DNA from 2 places in the Azotobacter salinestris genome. Region 2 is predicted to be linked to the other one. Evidence: predicted binding sites of a transcription regulator. Region 2 holds the regulator's gene; the other holds the start of a gene.

Region 1 (3,376 bases), 1.7 Mb from region 2:
GACCCTCGACGACTCGGGCATCCGTCGCATCCTCGTCGACGAATGCGATCTGCCGGCGGCTGCCCGGGCGCTGGTGCGCGCCGCGCACCTGGCCGGCAGCCAGGACAATGCCAGCGCCCTGCTGCTGCGCGTCGAACAGCTGCCGGAAGGCTCGCTGGCCGACAGCCTGGCCCAGTTGCAGCATTGGCTGCCACCACCGGCGCTGCGCGAAGGCCAGCTGTTCGAGGGCTGGCGGATAGAGGGCCTGCTGGCCGAATCGCGTCAGTCCCTGGTCTATCGGGTGCGCGACAGCCATGACCGCCGCTGGCTGCTGAAGACCCTGCCGCCGGCCCGGCGCAGCGAGGCCGAGGCCGGCCAGGCCCTGTTGCTGGAAGAGTGGTTCCTGCGCCGGGTGGCGGGCCGCTACTTCCCCGAGGTCGCCCTGCTGCCACAGCGCCAGCACCTCTATTACGTGCAGCGCGAATATTCCGGTCGGACCCTGGCCGAGCACCTGCAGGCGCACGGTCCGCTGACGCTCGCCCAATGGCAGGACCTCGCTCCCCGCCTGCTGCGCGCCCTCGGCATGCTGCATCGGCGCAACATCCTGCACCGCGACATCAAGCCGGAAAATCTGCTGTGGGACGAGAATGGCGAGTTGCGCCTGCTCGACTTCGGCCTGGCCTACTGCCCAGGGCTGTCCCGAGACGAAGCCCACAGCCTGCCGGGCACACCCAGCTACATCGCACCGGAGGCCTTCGCCGGCGCGGCGCCCGATGCCCGGCAGGATCTCTACGCCGCTGGCGTCACCCTTTATCTCCTGCTCACCGGTCATTACCCCTATGGCGAGATCGAGGCCTTCCAGCATCCGCGCTTCGGCAGCCCGACCCCGGCCAGCCGCTACCGTCCGGATCTGTCCGCCTGGCTCGACGAATGCCTGCGGCGGGCGCTGGTAGCCGACCCCGCGCAACGTTTCGAGACCGCCGAGGAATGGCTGCTCGAGCTGGAGCAGGGCGAACGCCGCCTCCAGGAGCTGCGCCCGCGCCCCTGGCTGGAACGCGAGCCGCTGAAGGTCTGGCGCGGCATCGCCCTGCTCTCTCTGCTGCTCAACCTGACCCTGCTCGCCCTGTTGATCGCACCGGCGAACTCTTGAAGCACCACAAGCGGGCACAGAGAACCAAAACAGTGCAAGCCAAAGCAGGGTGCCCCCGGTCTGTACTAAGGAAAAGCCTTGCAAATCAGGAACTCATAAAAATGGCATAGCTCCTGCATTAAAAACTCGACAGATTACATAAGCACTGCCTTCAACGTGGAGGGCAATGCTTCCCGATAGAACGGGAATGGACAAAGGCGTCCTCGCTGGGTAACCGGCGGGACGCCTTTTTTGTTTTCCGCTTTCCGTAACGGAGAAGAGCGATGGAAAAACTCAAGCTGGTGATGATCGGCAACGGCATGGCCGGGGTTCGCACCTTGGAAGAACTGCTCAAGCTCGCCCCGGATCTCTACGAGGTCACGGTGTTCGGAGCCGAACCGCACCCGAACTACAACCGCATCCTGCTCTCTCCGGTGCTGGCCGGCGAACAGACCTTCGAGGAGATCGTTCTCAACGACCTGGACTGGTACCGGGACAACGGCATCGACCTACGCATCGGCTGCAAGGTGGTCGACATCGACCGCGAGAATCGCCGGGTAGTCGCCGAAGATGGCAGCGTGGCCGAATACGACCGACTGCTCGTCGCCACCGGCTCGACCCCCTTCATCCTGCCGATCCCGGGCAAGGATCTGCAGGGTGTGATCGGCTACCGGGACATCGCCGACACCCAGATGATGATGGAAACCGCCAGGACTCACCGTCACGCGCTGGTGATTGGCGGCGGTCTGCTCGGCCTGGAAGCGGCCAACGGCCTCAAGCTGCGCGGCATGGACGTGACCGTCGTGCACCTCGGTGACTGGCTGCTCGAGCGCCAGCTCGACAAGACCGCCGGCAAGCTGCTGCAGAGCGCCCTGGAGGCCCGCGGCATCAAGTTCCGCCTGAACACCAACACCGGCGCCCTGCTCGATGACGGCCAGGGCCGGGTCGCCGCCGCGCGCTTCAGCGACGGCGAGGAAATTCCTGCCGATCTGGTGGTGATGGCCGCCGGTATCCGCCCCAACGCCGAGCTGGCCGAGCGCGCAGGTTTGGCCTGCAACCGCGGCATCCAGGTCGACGACTGCCTGCAGACCTCCGACCCGGCCATCTATGCCGTCGGCGAATGCGCCAACCACCGCGGCATCGCCTACGGCCTGGTGGCGCCGCTGTTCGAGCAGGCCCGGGTCTGCGCCGATCATCTGGCCCAGCTCGGCAATGCCCGCTACGAGGGCTCGGTGACCTCCACCAAGCTCAAGGTCACCGGCATCGACCTGTTCTCCGCCGGCGACTTCATGGGCGAGGAAGGCACCGAAACCATCACCCTCTCCGACCCCATCGGCGGCGTCTACAAGAAGCTGGTGGTCAAGGACGACGTGCTGGTCGGCGCCTGCCTGTACGGCGACACCGCCGACGGCGGCTGGTACTTCCGGCAGATCCGCGAGAACCACAACGTCGCCGAGATCCGCGACCTCCTGATGTTCGGCGAGAACGCCATCGGCGATGCCGGCCATCAGGGCCAGGACAAGGCCATGGCGATGAGCGACGAGATGGAAGTCTGCGGCTGCAATGGCGTGTGCAAGGGCACGATCGTCAAGGCGATCCAGGAAAACGGACTGCTTTCCGTGGACGAGGTGAAGAAGCACACCAAGGCGGCCAGCTCCTGCGGCTCCTGTGCCGGCCTGGTCGAGCAGATCCTGATCAACACCGTCGGCGGCGCCGCGGATGTCAAGCCCAAGAGCGAGAAGCCGGTCTGCGGCTGCACCGATCTCAACCACGGCCAGGTGCGCCAGGCGATCCGCGAGCAACACCTGACCAGCCTGGGCCAGGCCATGAAAGCCATGGAGTGGCGCACCCCCGATGGCTGCGCCACCTGCCGCCCGGCCCTGAACTACTACCTGATCTCCACCTGGCCGGGCGAGGCCAAGGACGACCCGCAGTCGCGCCTGATCAACGAGCGCGCCCACGCCAACATCCAGAAGGACGGTACCTACTCGGTGGTGCCGCGCATGTGGGGCGGCGTGACCAACCCGTCCGAGCTGCGGCGCATCGCCGACGTGGCCGACAAGTACCAGATCCCCATGGTCAAGGTCACCGGCGGCCAGCGCATCGACCTGCTCGGCGTGAAGAAGGAAGATCTGCCGAACGTGTGGCGCGATCTGGACATGCCCTCCGGCCATGCCTACGGCAAGTCGATCCGCACCGTGAAGACCTGCGTCGGCAGCGAGTTCTGCCGCTTCGGCACCCAGAACTCCACGCAGATGGGCATCGACC
Region 2 (3,376 bases):
TCACGAGCAATCAGGCTCTCGAAAATGGTCTGCTGATCCAGGTCGGGCATTTCGCGGGCGACCAGGGCAGCTATGTATTCGAGGGCGCGCTTCTTGCTTCCTCCCGGCACGTTCACCAGGGAACGGCCGGGGGTCAGAATGTCTTCGAGTCTGATCATGGGGCGAAGGAGTCAGCGGGCCGTAGCGCCCTGCTGGCGTTCGATCTGCTTTTCCTTGTGCTTGATCAGTTGACGGTCAAGCTTGTCGACGAGCAGGTCAATGGCCGCATACATGTCTTCATGCTCGGCGTTGGCGACCACTTCGGCGCCGGCGACATGCATGGTCGCCTCGATCTTCTGCTTGAGCTTCTCGACCGACATGATCACCTGGACATTGGTGATGCGGTCGAAATGGCGCTCGAGCCGGCTGATCTTCTCCTCGACATAGTCGCGTAGGGCGTCGGTCACATCCAGTTGATGTCCACTGATGTTGACTTGCATACCGCTTTCTCCTTGTTTCTATTTTGATGCAGGCTGACGGGCCTGCTACCGGTATACGCTGCTTCGAGTGGCCGCTGAGCGCTGCTGCCGTCTCGGCGGCCGACCCGATCCTGTTACATAAGTCGCTTGCGTTCGCTGGAAGGCGCGATGCTGAGCGATTCCCGGTATTTGGCGACTGTACGGCGAGCCACCTGTATGCCCTGCTCTTCCAGTAAACCAGCGATCTTGCTGTCGCTCAATGGCTTTTTCGGATTTTCCGCGGCGATCAGTTTCTTGATGATGGCGCGGATGGCCGTGGACGAGCACTCACCGCCTTCGGCGGTGCTGACGTGGCTGGAGAAGAAGTATTTCAGCTCGTAGATGCCGCGCGGAGTGTGCATGTATTTCTGGGTGGTGACCCGTGAGATGGTCGACTCGTGCATACCGACCGCCTCGGCGATGTCATGCAGCACCAGCGGTTTCATGGCCTCTTCGCCGTAGTCGAGAAAACCCCGTTGGTGCTCGACGATCTGCGTGGATACCTTCATCAGAGTTTCGTTGCGACTCTGCAGGCTCTTGATGAACCAGCGTGCCTCCTGCAGCTGGTTGCGCATGAAGGTGTTGTCGGCGCTGGCATCGGCACGTCTGATGAAACCGGCATAATGGGGGTTGATGCGCAGGCGCGGCACGGCCTCCTGGTTGAGCTCCACCAGCCAGCGGTCATTGTGCTTGCGCACGATGACATCGGGCACCACGTATTCGGGCTCGCTCGCCTCGATCTGGGCGCCGGGACGAGGATTCAGGCTCTGAATCAACTCGATCACCGGGCGCAGCTCCTCTTCCTTGAGTTTCATGCGTCGCATCAGTTGGGTGAAGTCGCGGTTGCCCAGCAGATCGAGATAGTCCTTGGCCAGTCGTTGCGCCTCTTCCAGCCAGGGGGTGTCGAGCGGCAGCTGACGCAGTTGCAGCAGCAGCGACTCGCTGAGATCGCGGGCGGCGACCCCCGCCGGCTCGAACTGCTGGATGCGGCGCAGCACCATTTCCACTTCGTCGAGTTCGATACCCAGCTCCGGATCCAGGGAGGCAAGGATTTCCTCCGGAGAGGCCTCCAGATAGCCGTCGCTGTTGATACTGTCGATCAGGGTGACGGCAATCAGGCGGTCGGTATCCGACATCGGGGCCAGGTTGAGCTGCCAGAGCAGATGGCTCTGCAGGCTCTCGCCCGTGGAGGTGCGGGTGGTGAAGTCCCACTCGTCTTCATCGCTGCTCGGCAGGCTGCTGGCACTGGTCTGGTAAATGTCTTCCCAAACGGTATCCACCGGCAGTTCGTTGGGAATGCGCTCGTGCCAGTCGCCATCCTCGAGGCTGCCGCCATCCTCGCTGGCCGTTACGCTTTCATAGCTTTCCTGGTAAGAGCCGGATGCGGTATCGATTGTCGACTGGTCGCCATGCTCGCCCAGCATATCCGGGCTGTCGTAGTCCTCTGCGTCTTCCTGACGTTCCAGCATGGGATTGGAGTCGAGGGCCTCCTGGACTTCCTGTTGCAGATCCAGGGTCGACAGTTGAAGCAGACGGATGGCTTGTTGCAGCTGCGGAGTCATCGTCAGCTGCTGACCCATCTTAAGGACTAGCGATGGTTTCATATTGTAGGAAGCACCATATTTGCCGAAGCATTCGCGTCAATCACTACGAGGCGACGATGCGCCTTTCTAAAGCAAATTCTATGCCTGATTATAACGGAATTTAACTGGTCTATCCCATTCAATGGCGCATTTCATAGTCGGAATTCGTGGCCGAGATAGACTTCCTGCACCAGTTTGTTGGTGAGGATGGCCTCGGCATCGCCTTCGGCTATCAGTTGTCCGTCGTTGACAATGTAGGCGGTTTCGCAGATATCAAGCGTTTCGCGAACGTTATGGTCGGTGATCAGGACGCCAATGCCCTTGTTCTTGAGGTGGTGGATGATCTGTTTGATGTCGTTCACTGAAATCGGGTCGACGCCGGCGAAGGGTTCGTCGAGCAGGATGAACTTCGGCGTGGTGGCGAGCGCGCGGGCAATCTCGACGCGACGCCGCTCTCCGCCCGAGAGGCTCATGCCGAGGCTGTCGCGAATGTGGCTGATGTGGAACTCCTGCAACAGGGCTTCGAGCGCCTGGCGGCGGCCTTCTCCATCGAGATCCTTGCGGGTTTCGAGGATCGCCATGATGTTGTCGGCCACGGTGAGCTTGCGGAAGATCGAGGCCTCCTGCGGCAGGTAACCGATGCCAGCCCGGGCACGGCCGTGCATGGGTAGATGGGTGACATCGTCCTGGTCGATCAGGATGCGTCCCTGGTCGGCGCGGACCAGGCCGACGATCATGTAGAAGCAAGTGGTCTTGCCGGCTCCGTTGGGGCCGAGCAGGCCGACGATCTGGCCGCTCTCGATGGAAAGGCTGACGTCGCGGACGACCTGACGGCCCTTGTAGCTCTTGGCCAGGTGCTGGGCTTTGAGGGTGGCCATTACTGGGTCTGTCCCGGCTGCTGTTTCTTTTTCGGTTGGATGACCATGTCGATTCGTGGCTTCGGGCTGGTTACCTTGGTCCCCGTGGCGCGGCCAGCATTGACGATCTGGCGCTGGGTATCGTAGACAATCTTCTCACCTTCGAAGGTATTGCCATCCTGGATCACGCGGGCCTTGTCGATCAGCACGATGCGTTCGTTTTCGGCGAAGTACTGGATGGTCTGGCCGTAGGCCTTGACGATGCTCTTGTCAGGTGCCGGCTTCTGCTCGTAGTAGGCAGGATTGCCGACCGAGGTGAAAACCTTGATATCGCCGTTGTCGTCCTGGGTGATGGTGACCTTGTTGCCGGTGATCTTCAGCGTGCCCTGGGTGATCACCACGTCGCCGTGGTAGACCGCAACCCCTTGCCTGTCGTCGA

Evidence for each region. The regulator sigma-54, encoded in region 2, starts transcription at its own class of promoters, with help from an activator protein. The targets are predictions, from matches to a motif close to ANTGGCATNNANNTTGCTNT.
Region 1: a site for sigma-54 is predicted at 1,230-1,249, ahead of nirB (nitrite reductase large subunit NirB). Genes of this name have one in related genera too.

The regions. Positions count from the first base shown of each region.
Region 1 covers NZ_CP045302.1:4,768,101-4,771,476, reverse strand. The annotation lists gene GCU53_RS22585 (bifunctional protein-serine/threonine kinase/phosphatase) at 1-1,129, shown strand, start outside; gene nirB (nitrite reductase large subunit NirB) at 1,393-3,376, shown strand, end outside.
Region 2 covers NZ_CP045302.1:1,544,794-1,548,169, reverse strand. The annotation lists gene ptsN (PTS IIA-like nitrogen regulatory protein PtsN) at 1-158, opposite strand, end outside; gene hpf (ribosome hibernation-promoting factor, HPF/YfiA family) at 171-479, opposite strand; gene GCU53_RS07305 (RNA polymerase factor sigma-54) at 593-2,101, opposite strand; gene lptB (LPS export ABC transporter ATP-binding protein) at 2,233-2,958, opposite strand; gene lptA (lipopolysaccharide transport periplasmic protein LptA) at 2,958-3,376, opposite strand, start outside.